3 regions of the Ectothiorhodospira lacustris genome follow, and region 3 is predicted to be linked to each of the others. Evidence: predicted binding sites of a transcription regulator. Region 3 holds the regulator's gene; each other region holds the start of a gene.
What was found. The regulator sigma-54, encoded in region 3, starts transcription at its own class of promoters, with help from an activator protein. The targets are predictions, from matches to a motif close to TGGCANGNTNCNTGCTT.
Positions count from the first base shown of each region.

Region 1 (6,875 bases), on a different contig from region 3:
TGGGGATCCTGGAGATAACGCTGATAGGCCTCCTGCAACTCCAGCAGGGGTTCCATCAAGGTCTCGGAAACGAAACGGCCGCCATAGGGTCCGAAGTGCCCGCGGGCATCCGGGAAGGCGCGCCAGTCCGGCGTCTGTTCAGGCTTGATCACGGTCGACACGTACTACCTCGCTGATGAATCGGGTCATGCGTTCCGGGTCCTTCAGGCCCGGGGCCGACTCCACGCCGCTGCTCACGTCCACCGCCCAGGGGCAGGTCTGTTGCACGGCTGCGGCCACGTTGTCCGGATGGAGTCCACCGGCCAGGACCAGGGGGCGCGTTGCCCGGGTAGGCCAGTTGGACCAGTCGAAGGTCTTGCCGGTCCCGCCCACCTGGCCGGCGCCATGGCTGTCCAGCAGAAAGCCCAGAGCCCTGGGATGACGATCCATGTACTCGCCGACGGCCACAGGCTCGGCCATGGGGATGGCCTTGAGGTAGTCGTGGCCGAAGGACTCGCAGTAATCGGGGGGTTCGTCCCCATGGAACTGCAGCAGGTCCAGGCTGACCTGAGCCAGCACCTGGCGCACCCATTGGGCATCGGCATTCACGAACAGGCCGACCCGGGTGACGAACGGGGCTTCCACGGCGGCAATGGCGCGGGCCTGGTCCGGGGTGACAGCGCGCGGGCTGCGCGCGTAGAACACCAGCCCGAGGGCGTCCGCGCCCGCCTGCACGGCGGCCCGGGCGTCCTCAGGTCGGGTGATGCCGCAGATCTTGATACGGGTGCGCATGAAGGCCAGCCTGGTGAACCGAGTCGCCAAGCGTACCAGAAAAGGGAACGGGCATCAGCAGGTTGCCGGCCGGTCTCAGAACTGCTTGACGCGGATCTTCAGGGTCTGGATCCGATAGGCGATCTGGCGCGGGGTCATCCCCAGCAGACGGGCCGCCTTGGCCTGCACCCAGCCCGCCTGTTCCAGGGCGGCGATCACCCGCTCCCGCTCGTCCAGCTCCGGATCATCCAGATCCGTTTCCGGAGGCGGGGCGACGGCCTTGCGCGCCGACGGCAGCTTCTCTTCCAGCCCCGTGAGCTGGATCGCATCCAGATCGATACTTCCCGTCTCACTCATGATGGCCGCCCGTTCCAGGCAATTTTCCAGCTCACGCACGTTGCCCGGCCAGTCATGGCGCATCAGGGTGCGGATGGCACCATCGGTGATATCCAGGGGGCGCCCCTGCGCCCTGGCCAGCTTGCCCACCAGGAAACGGGCCAGATCCGGGATGTCCTCAGTGCGCTTGCGCAGGGCGGGCAGGAAGATGGGCATCACGTTGAGGCGGTAATACAGATCCTCGCGAAACTCCCCCTGCTCCACTTCGTCTTCCAGATTGCGGTTGGTGGCCGCCACCACCCGCACATCCACCTTGAGGGTACGGGTACCTCCTACCCGCTCAAACTCACCTTCCTGCAACACCCGAAGCAATTTGGCCTGAAAGGCCTGGGAGATCTCGCCGATCTCGTCCAGGAAGATGGTACCGCCGTCGGCCTGCTCGAAGCGCCCCTTGCGCTGGGCCACGGCACCGGTAAAGGCCCCCTTTTCGTGGCCGAACAACTCGCTTTCCAGCAGGTTATCCGGCAGGGCGGCGCAGTTGAGCTTGATGAAGGGACCATTGGCCCGGGAAGAATTGTAGTGGATGGCATTGGCGATCAATTCCTTGCCGGTGCCGGTCTCCCCCCGGATCAACACCGTGGTATGCCACTTGGCCACCTGACGCACCTGTTCGAACACCCGGCGCATCTCCCGGGAATGTCCCACCACGTTATCCAGGTGATACCCGCTGCGCACCTCCCGGCGCAGACGGTCCCGCTCATCGGTCAGCGCCTGGCGCTCCTTTTCCAGGTCCCAGGCACGGCGCACGGTCTGCGCCAACAGGTTGGCCACCATCTCCAGGAAACGGGCCCGCTCGGTGAGCAGCCCATCATCGGCAGCCGGCTGAGCGGCCAGCACCCCGATGGGAGCTTCGTCCCCCACCTGGATGGGCACGCCGATGAAGGGCAACTCCGGCACATACAGACGCAAGCGATCCAGAAACCGGGGCTCATCGGCGATACGTCGGATCACCAGGGTATCGCCCTCCTTGAGGATCGCCCCGACCACGCCCTCACCGGGACGGTAACGCACCTTTTCCAGTTGCTCACGATGGCCGGTGTGAGCGGCACCCACCATCAGTTCACCGCTGGAAGGGTCCAGCAGCGACACCATTCCCCGCTGCATGTCGGCGGCTTCGTGCAGTACGTGGAGTACGTCGGACAGGATCTCGTGAAGATCCGCCGAACGGCTGAGCACCTGACTCACCTGGTAGAGGGCGTCCAGCTGCATCTCCACCAAATCGGCGCGCTGCCCGCCATTCTCTCTTAAGGCTGAAGAAGACATTACCATGAGGCTTCCCTGGGTCAGTTCGGGTCTTGTCGTCGTGCGGCGGTGGGGAACTGCAGGCGGATACGGCAGCCTTCATGACAGCCGGGATCAATCTCGATCAGACCGGCATGCTGGTTGACCACTTCCTGGACCATGGGCAGGCCCATCCCGGCGCGACCGCCGGAACGGCCCTTGGTGCTGACAAAGGGCTCGAATACCCGCAAGCGCAGATGCTCGGGGATGCCCGGGCCGGAATCCTGGATGCTCACATGTACCGCATCGCCCCGGGACTCGGTGAGGATGCGGATCTCCCGGCGCCCGCCGGTGGCGCTGTCCATGGCGTCCAGGGCATTGTCCACCAGTTGCTTGAACATGCCCCGGAGCCGCCCCTCCCGGCCCAGCACACTGGGCAGTACCGGCGCCGGCTGCCAGTCCACCACCACCCCGGCGGCCAGCAGGCGCCGGGTGGACAACCCCAGCACCTCCCGCAACAGGGCATTGATGTTGACCGGGGCCAAGGGCTCATCCCGCTCCTCCGGCATAGAGTCTTCCAGGGTCTGCAAGGCCCGGCGCCCGGCGGCCAGGGCATCCTGGAGCACATTCAGCAAGGGATCGGTACCGCCCTCCCCCTGACGGCGACGCTCCAGCAGCTGGGCGGCGGCGGCAATCATGTTGACCGGGCCCTGCATCTGGTAGATGGCGCCTGCCAGGGTCTCGCGCATGCTCTCCACCAGCTCGCCCTCGGCGGTCAGGGCGCGCAGGGCATTCATGCGCATCTCTTCCTGCCGCCGGCGGATCTCGGTGACCTCCTTGGCCACCAGCACCAGATAATTGGCCTTACGTGCCTCGAAAAAGGAATCCGCGCTGGTGTCCCGTTCCTTGAACCAGGTACCGGAACAGGAAAACCAGCGGGGGGCTGCGCCGCCGCCCGGATCGAACTGCACCTCCCGGTCGACGAAGCCTTCCCCGGTGCTGCGGGCGGTCTCGAACGCATCGCCCATGCTCTCGGCCAGGGCGGTGAGAAATTCCCGGGCCGGCTCGCGCCCGCCCATGTCGCCGGTCAGTTTCTTGTATTCCTGGTTGTCCAGCACGACCTGACCGGCCTCATCCAGCAGGGCAATGGCCACCGGCTCCGCATCCACCACCGACTCGATCAGGGCCTTTTGATTGCGTACCTGCTGTTCCAGCTGATGCATCTCGGTCACATCCCGATGCATGCCCAGGTAATGGCTGAGCTGGCCCCGGGCATCCAGCACCGGGGCGATGCTCAGTTCCGCCAGATAGCGGCTGCCGTCCTTACGCCGGTTGACCAGCACCCCGGACCAGGGCTTGAGCTGACGCAACCGACCCCAGAGGGTCTCGTAGACCAACCCGGGGGTGTGACGGTCCGAAAGGATGGATTCATTACGCCCGATCACCTCGCCCACCCCGTAACCGGTCACCCGCTCGAAAGCCGGATTGGCGTAGAGGATGCTCGCCTTGGTGTCGGTGATGGAGATGGCCACCGAGGACTGCTCCACCGCTTCAAAGAACAGGCGCGCCGGCAGCATCCCCTCCGGGGTGCGGATGGTATCGGCCAGGCCCGCGACGGCGGGTTGATCGGGTTGGCTCATGGGGGTGTATCTCCCGGGTGAGTTGGGCTGGGTTCCTGACGAATATCCAGCAAAATCCGGGCCAGCAACAATGTCGGAGCTTTCCCCGGGATTGGGAGGGGTATGTCTTTGTCGGATTCCCCACAGAACCCGCCCTGCCCCACGCTCACTGTCACGATCCCCACAGGAAAATCCGCACCAGCACGGTGCAATCTCCCGCAAAACCCGTTGATTTGCGCACCTGAAACGCGCATTCACCAAGTGGCACACAAGATGCAGATTCTTCGACAACCGAACCGAAGGATCCGACCGTGACAGAGTTCATGCTGCTACTCGTGGGCACCGCCCTGGTCAACAACGTGGTGCTGGTGCAATTTCTGGGGCTGTGCCCCTTCATGGGTGTCTCCAACAAGCTGGACACCGCCCTGAGCATGGGGCTGGCCACCACCTTCGTGCTCACCCTGGCTTCCGTGGCGGGGTGGCTGCTGGAGTATTTCGTGCTGGCACCGCTGGACCTGGGCTTTTTGCGCATCCTGTCCTTCATCCTGGTGATCGCCGCCGTGGTGCAGTTCACCGAGATGGTCATCCGCAAGACCAGCGCCGCCCTTCATCAGGTGCTGGGGATCTTCCTGCCGCTCATCACCACCAACTGCGCCGTGCTGGGCGTGGCCCTGCTCAACGTGCAGGAGGGCCACGGCTTTTTGCAGAGCGTGACCTTCGGTCTGGGCGCGGCCCTGGGCTTCACTCTTGTGATGGTGATTTTTGCCGCCCTGCGGGAACGTCTGGCCATCAGCAACGTGCCGGCGGCCTTTGCCGGCGCCCCCATTGGCTTCATCGTCGCCGGCCTGTTGTCCCTGGCCTTCATGGGATTCGCCGGACTCAACTTCGCCTGACCGCGACAGGAGGTACTTCCGATGGAACCTTCCCTGCTTTCCGCCATTTTCATCCTCACCACCATGGGGTTGCTCCTGGGCTACGGCCTGGGCATGGCCGCCAAATACCTGAGGGTGGAAAAGGACCCGCTGGTTGACGAGATCGAGGCCATGCTGCCTGGGACCAACTGTGGTCAGTGCGGCCTGCCCGGTTGCCCCAGTGCCGCCCAGGCCCTGGCAAGCCGCACGGCTCCGGTGACCCTGTGTCCGCCGGGCGGCAAGCTCCTGGCCCAGCAACTGGCCGACAAGTTGGACATCACCGTGGACCTGTCTGCCATGGGCGAGGAAGTCCCCGCCTTTGCGGTGATCGATCCCGACCACTGCAACGGCTGCACCCGCTGCTACAAGGTCTGCGCCACCGACGCCATCATGGGTGCCAATCGGCAGATTCATACGGTCTTCACCGAGGCCTGCAACGGCTGCGGCAAATGCGTGGAGGTCTGTCCTACCCAGGGCCTGACCCTGGTGCCGGAAGCCCCCAGCCTGCGCCGCTGGCACTGGCCCAAACCCAAATCGGCCTGAAGGTGCTCCCCATGTTCTTTTTTATGCGCAAGCGGCCCGCGTTCAAGGGCGGCGTCCATCCCGATGACCGCAAACAGGCCACCAGCGGATTGCCGATCGAGCCCCTGCCCCTGCCGGCACGGCTCTATCTGCCGGTGCAGCAACATATCGGTGCCGCCGCGCGCCCGGTGGTCACCGCCGGCGACACCGTCCTTAAGGGCCAGATGATCGCCCGCGGCGACGGCGCCGTATCGGCGGCCGTGCATGCCCCCACCTCCGGACGGATCCTGGCGGTGGAACCCCATCCCGCGCCCCACCCCAGCGGCCTGCCGGTGGAGACCATCGTCATCGAGCCGGACGGCGAGGATCGCCGGCAGGAAGAGCCGGACCCGGAACATGCCCTGAATCTGGAACCGGAAATCATCGCCCAGCGGGTGGCCGAGGCCGGGGTGGTGGGCATGGGCGGGGCCACCTTTCCCGCCGCCATCAAGCTGAACCTGGGGTCCCGACATCACATCGACACCCTCATCATCAACGGCTCCGAATGCGAGCCCTACCTCACCTGCGATGACCGCCTGATGCGGGAACGTACCGATGAGGTGGTGGACGGCATTCGCATCATACGTCACGCCCTGGGGGCCAGACGGGCCCTGGTGGTGGTGGAGGACAACAAGCCCGAGGCCCTGGCCGCCCTGCAGGCACGCCTCTACGAGATGGACACCATCGAAGCCATGGCGGTGCCCACCCGTTATCCCATGGGTTCGGAAAAACACATGATCAAGGCGGTCACCGGCCGCGAGATCCCGGCCGGCAAGCTGGGGGCCGACATCGGCGTGATCGTCCACAATGTGGGCACCGCCTATGCGGTGCATCGGGCGGTGCGCATGCGCCGTCCACTGATTTCCCGCATCGTCACCGTCGGCGGCGGCGCAGTCCAGCGCCCCGCCAACCTGGAGGTCCTGCTGGGAACCCGGGTGGAGGACCTGCTCGCCCATTGCGGCGGCACCCGGCAACCGCCGGCCCGCCTGCTGATGGGCGGCCCCATGATGGGCCAGGTGATGCCCCACGCCCAGGTCCCCATCATCAAGGGCAGCAACGGGATCATCGCCCTCACCGCGGAAGAGATCAACATCGGGGAAACCATGCCCTGCATCCGCTGCGGACGCTGTGTGGCCGCCTGCCCCTGCGGGCTCATGCCCCTGGAGATGGCGGCAAGGATTCGCAAGGAGGACATGGACGGCGCCGTCGATTACGGCCTGATGGACTGCGTGGCCTGTGGCTCCTGTTCCTATGTCTGTCCCTCCCATATCCCACTGGTGCAGTACTTTCACCACGCCAAGGGCGTGCTGGGGGCCAGGCGGGAACAGCAGCGCCGCCAGGAAGAGATCAAGCGCCTGGCCCAGCAACGTCGGGAACGCCAGGAGGCGGAGGCCCGGGCCAAGGCCGAGGCGGCGGA
Region 1 is NZ_JAJNQM010000019.1:27,743-34,617, reverse strand. Features, by position in the region: gene trpB (tryptophan synthase subunit beta) at 1-152, opposite strand, end outside; gene LQ952_RS05675 (phosphoribosylanthranilate isomerase) at 139-771, opposite strand; gene nifA (nif-specific transcriptional activator NifA) at 847-2,409, opposite strand; gene nifL (nitrogen fixation negative regulator NifL) at 2,430-4,007, opposite strand; gene rsxA (electron transport complex subunit RsxA) at 4,298-4,879, shown strand; gene LQ952_RS05655 (RnfABCDGE type electron transport complex subunit B) at 4,901-5,440, shown strand; gene rsxC (electron transport complex subunit RsxC) at 5,452-6,875, shown strand, end outside.
Region 1: a site for sigma-54 is predicted at 4,055-4,071, ahead of nifL (nitrogen fixation negative regulator NifL). Genes of this name have one in related genera too.

Region 2 (6,875 bases), on a different contig from region 3:
ATCCCCGGTTTCGAGCAGCCCTGGGAACAGGACTTCGGCAAGCCCGAGCGCATCGAATCCGCTCGCCAGATCATGCTGGACGGCCCCATCGGCGCCGCCGCCTTCAACAACGAATTCGGCCGTCCCGCCCTGGCGGGCTACTTCCGCACCTACGAGGCCCTGGTGCCCGGTGCCGGGGAGCCGGAACTCAAGGGCTATCACAAGCCCATCATGATCGCCGGCGGTGTGGGCAGCATCCGCGCCGAGCACGTGGAGAAGCTGGCCCTGCCGGAAGGCACCCCCGTGGTGGTGCTGGGCGGGCCGGCCATGCTCATCGGTCTGGGCGGCGGCGCTGCTTCCTCCATGGCCAGCGGCGAGAGCGCCCTGGCGCTGGACTTTGCCTCCGTGCAGCGGGGCAACCCAGAGATCGAGCGCCGCTGCCAGGAGGTCATCGACCGCTGTACCGCCCTGGGCGCGGACAATCCCATCCTTTCCATCCATGACGTGGGGGCCGGTGGCCTCTCCAACGCCATCCCCGAGATCCTCAACGACGCCGGCCGTGGCGGCAGCATCGAGCTGCGTACCGTGCCCTCCGACGAACCGGGGCTCTCCCCCATGGAGATCTGGTGCAACGAGGCCCAGGAACGCTACGTCCTGGCCATCGATGCCCGGCGCCTGGAGGCCTTCACCGCCCTGTGTGAACGGGAGCGGGCACCCTTTGCCGTGGTGGGTACGGCCACCGCCGAGCGGCGTCTGCTGGTGGGGGATGCCCTGTTCGCCAATCACCCGGTGGACCTGCCCATGGAAGTGCTGCTGGGCAAGCCCCCGAAGATGCTCCGGGACGTGCACCACCGCAGCTTCCAGAAACCGGAGGTGGATACCTCGGTGATGGACCTGGGCGAGGCCGTGCGTCGGGTGCTGCGGCTGCCCGCCGTGGCCTCCAAGTCCTTCCTCATCACCATCGGTGACCGCACCGTGACCGGGCTCGTGACCCGGGATCAGATGGTCGGCCCCTGGCAGGTGCCGGTGGCGGACGTAGCGGTGACCGCCAGCGACTATTGGTCCCATACCGGCGAGGCCATGGCCATGGGCGAGCGCACCCCCATCGCCCTGGTGCATCCCGCCGCCTCCGGACGCATGGCCATCGGCGAGGCCATCACCAACATGGCCGCGGCGGCGGTGGACGATCTGTCCCTGATCCGCCTCTCCGCCAACTGGATGGCCGCCGCCGGTCACCCGGGGGAGGACGCCGCCCTGTTCGACACCGTCAGGGCCGTGGGGGAGGCGCTGTGTCCCCGCCTGGGCATCGCCATCCCGGTGGGCAAGGACTCCCTGTCCATGCGCACGGTCTGGCGGCAGGACGGCGAGGAACGGGTGATGAGCGCCCCCCTGTCCCTGATCATCTCCGCCTTCGCCCCGGTGAGCGACGTGCGCAGCACCCTCACGCCTCAGCTGGTGACCGACCAGGGGGATACGGATCTGATCCTCATCGACCTGGGCAAGGGTCACCGCCGTCTGGCCGGCTCCGCCCTGGCCCAGGTGTTCGGCCAGGTGGGTCACCACGCCCCGGATCTGGATGATCCGGACATGCTCAAGCGCTTCTTCGCCGCCATTCAGGAACTCAACCGGGAAGGCCACCTGCTGGCCTATCACGATCGTTCCGACGGTGGGTTGCTGGCCACCCTGTGCGAGATGGCCTTCGCCGGTCGCACCGGCATCACCGTCCACCTGGACGACCTGGGGGATGACGACCATGCCGCCCTGTTCTGCGAGGAGCTGGGGGCGGTGGTGCAGGTCTCTCACGATGCCGTGGAGGACGTGCTGGCGCTGCTCAATAACGCCGGTCTGGGCCATCACAGCCACGTCATCGGCAGCCTCAATGACGAGCAGAGCATCGTCTTCCGTCGGGGCCACGAGATCCTGTTCCAGGCCCCCCGCAGCGAGCTGTACTCGTGCTGGGCCGAAACCAGCTACCGCATGCAGGCCCTGCGGGATGACCCCGACTGCGCCCGGGAGGCCTTCGAGGCCCTGGCCGATGAGTCAGATCCCGGCCTGACCCCGGTACTGGGCTTTGATCCGTCCGAGGACCCGGCCCTGCCGTTCATCCAGACCGGCACCCGTCCCCGGGTGGCGATCCTTCGGGAGCAGGGGGTGAACGGCCAGGTGGAGATGGCCGCCGCGTTCCACCTGTCTGGTTTTGCCGCCGTGGACGTGCACATGACCGACCTCATCGAGGGCCGGGTGGACCTGGCGGACTTCCGCGGTCTGGTGGCCTGCGGCGGCTTCTCCTATGGGGACGTGCTGGGCGCCGGTGGCGGCTGGGCCCGTTCCATCCTCTTCAACCCCCGCCTGCGCGAGGCCTTCCAGGCCTTTTTCCACCGTCCGGACACCTTCTCCCTGGGGGTGTGCAACGGCTGCCAGATGCTGTCCCAGCTCAAGGAACTGATCCCCGGTGCCGGTCACTGGCCCCGTTTCGAGCGCAACCGCTCGGAGCAGTTCGAGGCCCGCCTGTCCCTGGTGGAGGTGATGCCCAGCCCGTCGGTGCTGCTCAAGGGCATGGAAGGGTCCCGGCTGCCCATCGCCGTGGCTCACGGCGAGGGCAGGGCGGACTTCGGTGGTGACTCGGCTAAAGGGGTGATGGACTCGGGGATGGTGTCCCTGCGCTACGTGGATAACCGGGGTGAACTGGCGCGGCACTATCCGGCCAACCCCAACGGCTCCCCCCTGGGCATCACCGGGCTGACCACGGAGGACGGCCGAGTGACCATCATGATGCCTCACCCGGAGCGGGTGTTCCGTACCGTGCAGTATTCCTGGCATCCCCGGGACTGGGCCGAGGATGGCCCGTGGCTGCGGATGTTCAGAAATGCCCGGGTCTGGGTGGGCTGATGCCGAAGACCGCGCCCCAGGTCTCCTTCGTCATTCCCGCCTGGAACGAGGCCGAGTTGCTGGGGCGCACCCTGGACAACCTGAGGCAGGCCTGTAACGGCCTGCCGGAGTCGTGTGAAATCATCGTCGTCGATAATGATTCCGACGACGACACCGCTGACATCGCCCGGGCGGCAGGCGCCGTCGTGGTTCATGAGCCGGTGCGCCGTATCGCCCGCGCCCGCAATGCGGGTGCGGAGGTGGCGCGGGGACACTGGCTGATTTTCGTAGACGCCGATACCTGGCCTACCTCAGCACTGTTGCGGGCCAGTCTGGATGCCCTGGCCTCGGGGCGGATCTGCGCCGGTGGGGCGCGGGTGGAGTTTGACCACCTGGATTACGGGTTCTATCGGCTGGGGGCCCGTTTCTGGAACTGGTTGTCCCTGTCCCTGGGACTGGTGGCCGGATGCTATATCTTCTGCACCCGCGAGGCCTTCCAGGCCGTGGGCGGCTTCAGTGAAAAGGTCTATGCGGGGGAGGAGGTGTTTCTGTCCCGCCGCCTCAAGCGCTGGGGGCGGCGCCACGGGCAGCGGTTTCACGTGCTGCCGGAACCGACGGTACGGACCTCCGGGCGCAAGGCCCAGTGGTTTTCTCCCTGGCAGCATTTTCTGGTGACGGCGACGGTGCTGCTGGTGCCTTTTGCCCTGCGTTCGCGCCGGCTCACCTGGTTTTGGTATCGCCGGCCGAAATAGCCCTGATGGCGGGCGCCTCTCTCCACAGAGGGGGCTTACATCAGGCTGACCTTCACCCGGTACACCCCGCCGATCACCAGGTGCTCTCCCTCGCCCTGCAGCACCCCCGGTAGCAGGTCCTGGAAGCAGCAGACCTTGGTCGTTGGCACCTTCACCGTCAGGATGTAGTCCCCGAACTCGTCCGCCCGTTCCCGCACCGCGCTGAAGGCATTCACGTTATTCAACAGCACCAAGGCCTCGCTGCCGGACAGATGGGCCAGCACCTCGTGGTCCGCCAGCCGGTTCACGCCCCGGTACAGGGTGAGATGGGTGCGTGCGGGTGCCCGCCGCCGCAGTTCATACTGGGTGTAGGAGTACAGCAGGTCCAACTGTGATTCCAGGGCATTGGTGTTGTAAACCCCACAGACCCGTTCCTGCATGAACCGCCCGTAGGCCTCCGACTCCGCATCCGGCAGGGGTTCGCGGTGAAAACGGGTGATCAGCCCGAAACGGGATTCCACCCAGCCCTTGACGACCGCCGCCTCCCGGCCATCCGGGTTGAACCACCAGCCCCGGAGGGTGCGCAGGTAATCCGCCCGCGCCCGACCGCCTTCTTCCCCCAGCGTCAGCCCGCAGGCCACCGGATCATCCAGGCAGAAGTGGCCGCGCATGTAGGCCATGAAGTCATGGATACGGACCGCTGCGTCATCCAGCCCATCCAAATGACGCCACAAATCCCCATGCAGGGCCCTGACTCCATCCAGTTCCAGTGGGGCGGGGTGATCCTGGAAGGTGAGGCTGCCCAGGATCACCGCGGGCAGATTGCAGCGATTGATGGGCAGACGGGCTTCAGCGGGTAGGGAAGGGGGCGGCGGGGTGTCGTTATCCATACAGAACGGGGGTCTTTGTCGTGTATCTCACGTGCAATGTCGGATTGTTTAAAGAGTGTTTTTAACTTAATAAACAGAGGCTTATGCATTTATTTTGCGATTGGCACGGGGTTTGCTGAATACAGGGTGCACGCACACCCAATCGCAACAGTCAGGCAGAGGAGAACAAAGCCATGGCCCTTCGTCAATGTGCAATCTACGGTAAAGGCGGTATCGGCAAGTCCACCACCACTCAGAACCTGGTCGCGGCCCTGGCCGAGGCCGGCAAGAAGATCATGATCGTCGGTTGCGACCCCAAGGCCGACTCCACCCGTCTGATCCTGCACGCCAAGGCCCAGGATACCATCATGCAGATGGCCGCCGATGCCGGCAGCGTGGAAGACCTGGAACTGGAAGACGTACTCAAGACCGGCTACGCCGGCATCAAGTGTGTCGAGTCCGGCGGTCCCGAGCCGGGCGTGGGTTGCGCCGGCCGCGGCGTCATCACCGCCATCAACTTCCTCGAAGAGGAAGGCGCCTATGAAGAAGACCTGGACTTCGTCTTCTACGACGTGCTCGGCGACGTGGTCTGCGGCGGTTTCGCCATGCCCATCCGCGAAAACAAGGCCCAGGAAATCTACATCGTGGTTTCCGGCGAGATGATGGCCATGTTCGCGGCCAACAACATCGCCAAGGGGATCGTGAAGTATGCCAGTTCCGGCAGTGTCCGTCTGGCCGGTCTGATCTGCAACAGCCGCAACACCGACCGTGAAGACGACCTGATCGTCGCCCTGGCCGAAAAGCTGGGCACCCAGATGATTCACTTCGTGCCCCGCGACAACGTGGTGCAGCGGGCCGAAATTCGCCGCATGACCGTGATCGAGTATGACCCCAAGGCCAAGCAGGCCGACGAGTACCGGGCACTGGCCCAAAAGGTCATCGACAACAAGCTGTTCGTGGTCCCCACCCCCTGCACCATGGATGAGCTGGAAGACCTGCTGATGCAATTCGGCATCCTGGACGCGGAAGACGAGAGCATCGTCGGCAAGACCGCGGAAGAAGAAGCCACCGCATAAGGGTTCAGGCCGGAAGGGAGGTGCCCCGTGGGGGCCTTCCGCCGGCAGGCGCGCCGCGCAGCGGCGTGTTCATGAGAATTCCACCTGGCGTACGTCCACGGATTAGTGGCGGCGCAAGAGGAGCAAATCGCAATGTGCGCAATGAAACGCGAAGAAGCCGAGGCCCTGATCCAGGAAGTCCTCGAGGTCTATCCGGAGAAAGCCCGGAAGGACCGTGCGAAGCACCTGGCTGTCAGTGATCCCAATACCGAACAGGCCAAGAAGTGCATCGTCTCCAACCGCAAGTCGGTCCCCGGGGTGATGACCATCCGCGGCTGCGCTTACGCCGGTTCCAAGGGCGTGGTCTGGGGTCCCATCAAGGACATGGTCCATATCTCTCATGGCCCCGTCGGCTGCGGCCAGTATTCCCGCGCCGGTCGCCGCAACTACTACACCGGCCACACCGGTGTGAATGTCTTCGGCACCATGAATTTCACCTCCGATTTCCAGGAAAAGGACATCGTCTTCGGCGGTGACAAGAAGCTGGAAAAGCTCATTGACGAGATCCAGACCCTGTTCCCCCTGCACAAGGGCATCAGCATCCAGTCCGAGTGCCCGGTGGGGCTGATCGGTGACGACATCGAATCCGTCTCCAAGAAAAAGGCCAAGGAACTGGAAAAGCCGGTGGTGCCGCTGCGCTGCGAAGGCTTCCGCGGTGTGTCCCAGTCCCTGGGTCACCACATTGCCAACGACGCCATCCGCGACTGGGTGCTGCCCAACCGGGATGATGACAACAGCTTCGAGTCCACCCCCTACGACGTGGCCCTGACCGGTGACTACAATATCGGCGGCGACGCCTGGGCTTCCCGCATCCTGCTGGAGGAAATGGGCCTGCGGGTAGTGGCTCAGTGGTCCGGCGACGGCACCATCTCCGAGCTGGAACTGGCCCCCAAGGCCAAGGTGAACCTGCTGCACTGCTATCGCTCCATGAACTACCTGGCCCGTCACATGGAAGAGAAGTACGGCATTCCGTGGATGGAATACAACTTCTTCGGCCCCACCAAGATCGCCGAGAGCCTGCGCAAGATCGCCTCGCTCTTCGATGAGAAGATCCAGGAAGGGGCGGAGCGGGTGATCGCCAAGTACACGTCCGAGATGAACGCCATCATCGAGAAGTACCGTCCGCGCCTGGAAGGCCGCAAGGTGATGCTCTACGTGGGTGGCCTGCGCCCCCGTCACGTGGTGGGCGCCTACGAGGACCTGGGCATGGAAGTGGTGGGTGCCGGCTACGAGTTTGCTCATAACGACGACTACGACCGCACCATCAAGGACCTGGGTGAAGGCACGCTGCTGTATGACGACGTCACCGGCTA
Region 2 is NZ_JAJNQM010000028.1:19,405-26,279, forward strand. Features, by position in the region: gene purL (phosphoribosylformylglycinamidine synthase) at 1-2,868, shown strand, start outside; gene LQ952_RS07270 (glycosyltransferase) at 2,868-3,599, shown strand; gene LQ952_RS07275 (NAD(+)--dinitrogen-reductase ADP-D-ribosyltransferase) at 3,635-4,468, opposite strand; gene nifH (nitrogenase iron protein) at 4,642-5,523, shown strand; gene nifD (nitrogenase molybdenum-iron protein alpha chain) at 5,656-6,875, shown strand, end outside.
Region 2: a site for sigma-54 is predicted at 4,570-4,586, ahead of nifH (nitrogenase iron protein). Genes of this name have one in related genera too.

Region 3 (6,875 bases):
CAAGTCAGCCATTTCCGCACCCGCGGGAATCAAGGTCCAGCAGAATGCGGCCGGCCTTCCTCAGGTCGTCATTCCCGCGCAAGCGGGCATCCAGTCACGGAGTGAAAAGCATGGGCTCCCGCCCTCGCGGGAGCGACGGCGAGGGAGTTTTTCAATGCCTCCCTGGGCGGCTCATGATCCCGGCACTGGCCATCCTGCTGCTGGCCGGACCGCTCCAGGCACAGGTGGACCGGACATTGCCCATCCGGATCGAGGCGGACTCGGCCACCCTGGACGACAACCGAGGCATCAGCACCTACCGCGGCGGTGTACGCATTACCCAGGGCGCCACGGAAATCACCGGTGATACAGTCACGGTCCATACGCCGGGCCGGGTCCTGGAGCGCATGACCTCGGAAGGCCGACCGGCAACTCTACGCACCCAGGACCCGCAGGGGCGGGAAGTCCGTGCCGAGGCCGCACGTATGGAGTTCTTTCCCACCGAGCAACGCATGGAACTGAGCGGCAGTGCCCGCGTCCGGCAGGGCGCGGACGAGTTCCGGGGCAGCCGCATCATCTATGACCTGCGCACGGCCACCCTGGAAGCCCGTACCGGGGATACCGGGCGCGTCGAAGCGATTTTCACTCCCAGGGATCAGGCTCCCGCCCCGGCCGAGGGCGCACGATGAGCCGCCTGCAGACCCGCGACCTGGTCAAACAGTACCGTGCCCGCAAACCGGTGGACGGCGTTTCTCTGCAGGTGAACAGCGGCGAAGTCGTCGGCCTGCTGGGTCCCAACGGGGCCGGCAAGACCACCTGCTTTTACATGATCGTCGGCCTCATCCCCTGCGACGGCGGCCGCATCGAGTTGGACGACAAGGACATCACCCCCCTACCCATGCATGCCCGGGCGCAACTGGGGATCGGCTATCTGCCCCAGGAGGCCTCGGTGTTTCGCAAGCTGTCGGTGGAAGACAATCTCCTTGCCGTACTGGAAACACGCCGCGACCTCAACCGCGCCCAGCGCCATGAACACATGGAATCCCTGCTGGAAGAGTTTCAGATCATGCACATCCGCGAGAGCCTGGGCATCAGTCTCTCGGGTGGCGAGCGGCGCCGGGTGGAGATTGCCCGCGCCCTGGCCACGGAGCCGGCCTTCATCCTGCTGGATGAGCCCTTTGCCGGAGTGGACCCCATTTCCGTGATCGAGATCCAGCGCATCATCACCCATCTGGTATCGCGCAAGATCGGGGTGCTGATCACCGATCACAACGTTCGCGAGACCCTGGGCATCTGCAACCGCGCCTATATCCTGAGCGACGGGCATCTGATCAGCGAAGGGCCGCCGGAAGTGGTGCTGGCCGACCCCCAGGTCAGACGGGTCTATCTGGGCGACCATTTCCGACTATGAAAGTACAGTTTTTGAGCCATCTCATGGTTTCCCCACACTGGGTCACATTTTTCGTGCCAAGCCGTATAATCCGGATGACAGACCCCGCGCATGACGGAAAAGAGCCGTCGACACTGCCGGGACCACTCAACGCCTGCCTGACGACTCCGGTGGTACGCCACATCCTATGCTGAAACCTTCTGTCCAGCTCCGTCTCGGCCAGAGCCTTACCATGACACCACAGCTGCAGCAGGCCATCCGGCTGCTGCAGCTGTCCACATTGGAGCTACAGGCCCAGATCCAGGAGACGCTGGAGACCAACCCGATGCTGGAAGCCCTGGAAGGCGCCGACGCCGACCTGGATACCGGTGTGGACGAGGCGGCGGCCCAGCGGGAAGAGATGGACAGCAGGCCGGACAGCACCGACAAGGATGCGGGGGGCCGGGAATTCGAAGAGCCCGCGGAACCGGGCGGCACAGGCGATGCCTCGGAGAACATTCCCGAAGAGCTGCCGGTGGACAGCAACTGGGAAGACCTCTACGACATGCCGGCAACCGGCGGCGGCCAGGGGGGGGACGGCGACGGTCGCGACCTGTTCGAGAACCAGAGTGCCCCCGGTGAGGACCTGCGTGATCACCTGCTCTGGCAGATCAACCTGTCCCCCCTGAGCGAGCGGGATCAGGTCATTGCCATGACCCTCATCGACGCCATCAACGATGACGGTTACCTGGGAGAACCCATCGAACAGATCCATGCCGGACTGGCTCAGGACCAGGAACTGGAACTGGAGCTGGATGAGGTGGAAGCCGTACTGCGCATGGTCCAGCACTTGGACCCCGTGGGCGTGGGCGCGCGCGATCTCTCAGAATGCCTGCTGCTGCAGCTGGAGCAGTTCTCGCCGGATACCGCCTGGCTGGCCGAGGCCAGGACCCTGGTGCGCGATCATCTCGAAGCCCTGGGTACCCGTGATTTCAAAGGCGTACAGCGCCGACTGGGACTGGCCGACGGAGAACTGCAGGCGGTGATGGCCCTGATACAGAGCCTGAATCCCCGCCCGGGCACCCTGATCAGCTCCAGCTCACCGGAATACATCATTCCCGACGTCTTCGTGCGCAAGCGCGAGGGATACTGGCAGGTGGAACTGAACCCGGAAGTCGCCCCCCGGTTGCGAGTGAACCCGCTTTATGCCAGCTTTGTACGGCGGGCCGATTCCAGTCAGGATAACGTCTACCTGCGCAACAGCCTGCAAGAGGCCCGCTGGTTCATCAAGAGCCTGCAAAGCCGCAACGAAACCTTGCTGCGGGTAGGCACCGCCATTGTGGAGCATCAGCGCGCCTTTCTGGAACACGGCGACGAGGCCATGAAACCCCTGGTGCTGCGGGACATCGCCGAGCAGTTGGAGATGCATGAATCCACCATCTCCCGTGTCACCACCCAGAAGTACATGCACACCCCGAAAGGGATTTACGAATTCAAGTATTTCTTCTCCAGTCATGTGGGGACGGCCGATGGGGGGGAGTGCTCCGCCACGGCCATCCGTGCCATGATCCGCAAATTGATTGCCGAAGAGCCCCAGGGCAAGCCCCTGAGTGACAGCAAGATTGCCCAGATCCTGGTGGATCGGGGCATCCAGGTAGCGAGGCGCACCGTTGCCAAGTATCGCGAGGCCATGGCAATCCCGCCATCCAACGAACGCAAGCGCCTCGTCTGAGTTCCCAAGGCCTCACATTCACATCCTAACCAAGGAGTTACCTCATGCAGATCAACCTCACCGGTCATCACGTGGACCTGACCGACGCCCTGCGCGACTATGTCAATGACAAGTTCCAGCGCCTGGAGCGCCACTTCGACAACGTCATTGACGTGCATGTGGTCCTGACCGTGGAGAAACTGCAGCAGAAGGCGGAAGCCAACATGCTGGTCAGCGGCAACACCATCTTTGCCGATGCCACCCAAGCCGACATGTATGCCGCCATCGATGCCCTGGTCGACAAGCTGGACCGCCAGGTGGTCAAGCACAAGGAAAAGCTCAAGGACCACCACCGCGCCGAAGGCTCCCACCGCAACCACGTCGGGTGAGACATCCATGAACATCGGTGATCTTCTCGCCCCGGAGCGCGTCTGCTGTCTGCCGGACGTCAGCAGCAAGAAACGCGCTCTGGAGATGCTGGGTGAAATGCTTTCGAGCCACCTGCCCAGGCTGACCCAGGGAGAGATCTTCGACAGTCTGCTGGCCCGGGAACGCCTGGGCAGCACCGGCCTGGGGCATGGCGTCGCCATTCCCCACGGCCGTCTGGCCGGCGCTGACGAAGCCTGTGCCGCCCTGCTCAAACTGGGAAAGGGGGTAGACTATGATGCCCCGGACAGCGAACCCGTGGACATCCTGTTCGCCCTGGTGGTCCCGACCGAATGTACCGACGAACACCTGCAGATCCTCGCGTTGCTGGCCCGCATGTTCTCTGATCCGGAGACTCTGGCAAGGCTGCGCAGCGCCCAGGGACCGGAAGATCTGCTGGCATTGGTACACCACTGGGATACCGAAAGCCCCGCACAGCCGTGACCATCGAAACCCTCACCGTCCGCCATGTCGTCGAGGCCATGGAAGAGCGCCTCGCCCTGCGCTGGGTGGCCGGTCACCAAGGCAGCGAGCGACGTATCGCTCACCAGGCCACGCCCCACGGCAGCACTTCACTGGTCGGGCACCTGAACATCATCCATCCCAACCAGATCCAGGTACTGGGTCCGGATGAAATGCGTTACCTGTGGAACCTGCGCAAGAACTCCCAGCGGGATATCCTGGAACAGCTGGTCAACGGGACCGCTGCCATCCTGATCGTCACCGACGGTCTGGCGGCTCAGCCGGAACTGTGCGCACTGGCGGACAAGCAGTCGGTGCCCCTGCTGGCCACCACCCTGCACGGCCACGAAATCATCAATATCCTGCGCTATTTCTTCAGCGACAAATTGGCGGAGACCGTCACCCTGCACGGTGTCTTCATGGAAGTACTGGGCATCGGGGTTCTGCTGACGGGAGAAAGCGCCATCGGCAAAAGCGAACTGGCGCTGGAACTCATCAGCCGCGGACACCGTCTGATTGCTGATGATGCCCCCGAATTTGCCCGTATCGCCCCGGACATCCTGCGAGGTACCTGCCCGCCGGTGCTGGAAAACTTTCTGGAGGTCCGGGGACTGGGCGTCCTGAACATTCGTGCCATGTACGGTGACAGCGCCATCAAGACCAGCAAATACCTGCGTCTGATCATCGATCTGAAAGACCAGGTCGATGTCACATTCGCAGATATCGACCGCCTCCATGGGGGGCGGTGCAACCGGGAGGTACTGGGCCTGAAGGTACCGGTCATCACCCTGCCCGTGGCCTCCGGCCGCAACCTGGCGGTGATGGTGGAGGCGGCCGTGCGCAACCACCTGCTGCGCCTGCGCGGCTATTTTGCCGCCGACGACCTGGCCGCACGGCAGCGGCGTCAGATGCAGATCGACCCATGAAGCTCGTCATTGTCAGCGGGCTATCCGGATCAGGCAAGACCGTGGCCCTGCACGCCCTGGAAGATGCCGGCTACTACTGCATCGACAACCTCCATCTGGAATTGTTGCCGGCGGTGGTCAGCCAACTCCGTCAGTCCCCTCAGGCCGGCTACGGTGAAGCGGCCGTCGGCATCGATGCCCGCAGCGGCATCGAGTCTCTCGACCAGTTCGGCCGTATTGTCAACGAGATTCGTGCCATGGGTGTGGAGTTGCAGATCATCTTTCTGTATGCGGAACTCGAAACCCTGCTCCGCCGCTTCAGCGAGACACGCCGCCGCCACCCCCTGGCCCGCCGTGGCATTCCCCTGATGGAGGCCATCAATCTGGAGCGGAATCTGCTGGGTGTCATCGCCGATCATGCTGATCTGGCCATCGACACCACCCGCACCAATGTTCACCAACTCAGCCAGTCCATTCGGGAGCGGGTCCGTCAGGCCGGCCTGCGGGGACTGTCGCTGCTGATCCAGTCCTTCGGCTTCAAGTACGGCTCCCCGGTAGACTCGGATTTCGTATTCGATGTACGCTGTCTGCCTAATCCACACTGGCAGCCGGGTTTATCGGCCTTTACCGGCAAGGATCCGGCGGTGATCCGTTTCCTGGAGAACGAACCCATGGTGGCAGCGATGTTCGACTCATTGCGCGACTTCCTCACCACCTGGATACCCCAATTCGAGAACGACAATCGCAGCTATCTGACCGTTTCCATCGGCTGTACCGGGGGACGTCACCGCTCGGTCTACCTGACCGAGAGACTCTCCCGCCATTTTCGTGAAATCAGAGGCGACGGTGTGAGCACCCGTCACCGGGAACTTTCCTGAACCAGAACCGGTATGCACCCATGTCCGTCGGACTTCTCATCATCACTCACAATCAAATTGGCGAGGACCTGCTGAGTACAGCCCGATCCATGATGGGCACCATTCCCCTGGAAACTCGGTGCCTGGCGGTTTCCCAGTCCGGTGACCCGGACGTCCTGCTGGACCGTGCAGTGGACCTTTACCAGCGCCTGAACCAGGGTGACGGCGTCCTGGTCCTGACGGACATGTACGGCTCCACGCCCAGCAACATCGCCAACCGCCTGCTGCAACAACCGAAGGTACAGGTCATTGCCGGTGTGAACCTGCCCATGCTGGTACGGGTACTCAACTATCCAAACCTGCGTCTGCATGAACTGGTCAACAAGGCCATCAGCGGGGGCCATGACGGCATCCTGCTCTGCGAGACCCACAGCTAAATGCCCAGCCGCGAACTCATCATCATCAACCGCCTAGGCATGCATGCCCGCGCCGCCGCCAAGTTCGTCAATCTGGCCAGCAGCTTCGACGCCGGTCTGGAGGTGGAAAAGGGCACTCGGCGCGTGAACGGCAAGAGCATCATGGGCGTCATGATGCTGGCGGCCAGCAAGGGCAGCACCGTGCGCCTGATCGCGGAAGGCGAGGATGCCGAAGCCGCCCTGAAGGCCCTGGAAGGCCTGATCAATGACAAGTTCGGTGAGCCGGAATAGAAGCTGCTCATACCCTACCCCTATCCCTATAGCCCCAGCGGCAGCAGTTCCAGTGACATGGCGTCCGGGGGCGGTAGACCTGCCATCACCACCCGGTTGCGTCCGTCGCCCTTGGCACGCAACAGGGCCTCATCCGCCTCCCGCAGCAGCGTCTGAGCCGCGACGGACGGATCCTGACCGACCAGGCGTTGGGTCGGCCAGTGTGCGACCCCGATGGATACCGTCACCGACAGGCTATGCTCATCGACCACCACGGCTCCGCCGCACACCACCTGCCTGACCCGTTCGGCCACGGCCCGCACCTCCTGACGATCCAGACCCGGCAAGAGCATCACGAACTCCTCACCACCGTAGCGCGCCAGCAGATCGGAGCCCCGCAGGTGCCGTCCCAGCCGCTGGGCCACCGCCGAAATGACCTGATCCCCGACCCCGTGACCGTAGCCATCGTTCACGGCCTTG
Region 3 is NZ_JAJNQM010000030.1:12,605-19,479, forward strand. Features, by position in the region: gene lptA (lipopolysaccharide transport periplasmic protein LptA) at 174-668, shown strand; gene lptB (LPS export ABC transporter ATP-binding protein) at 665-1,390, shown strand; gene LQ952_RS07605 (RNA polymerase factor sigma-54) at 1,557-3,080, shown strand; gene hpf (ribosome hibernation-promoting factor, HPF/YfiA family) at 3,125-3,448, shown strand; gene LQ952_RS07615 (PTS sugar transporter subunit IIA) at 3,456-3,929, shown strand; gene hprK (HPr(Ser) kinase/phosphatase) at 3,926-4,873, shown strand; gene rapZ (RNase adapter RapZ) at 4,870-5,730, shown strand; gene LQ952_RS07630 (PTS sugar transporter subunit IIA) at 5,751-6,146, shown strand; gene LQ952_RS07635 (HPr family phosphocarrier protein) at 6,147-6,416, shown strand; gene LQ952_RS07640 (GGDEF domain-containing protein) at 6,443-6,875, opposite strand, start outside.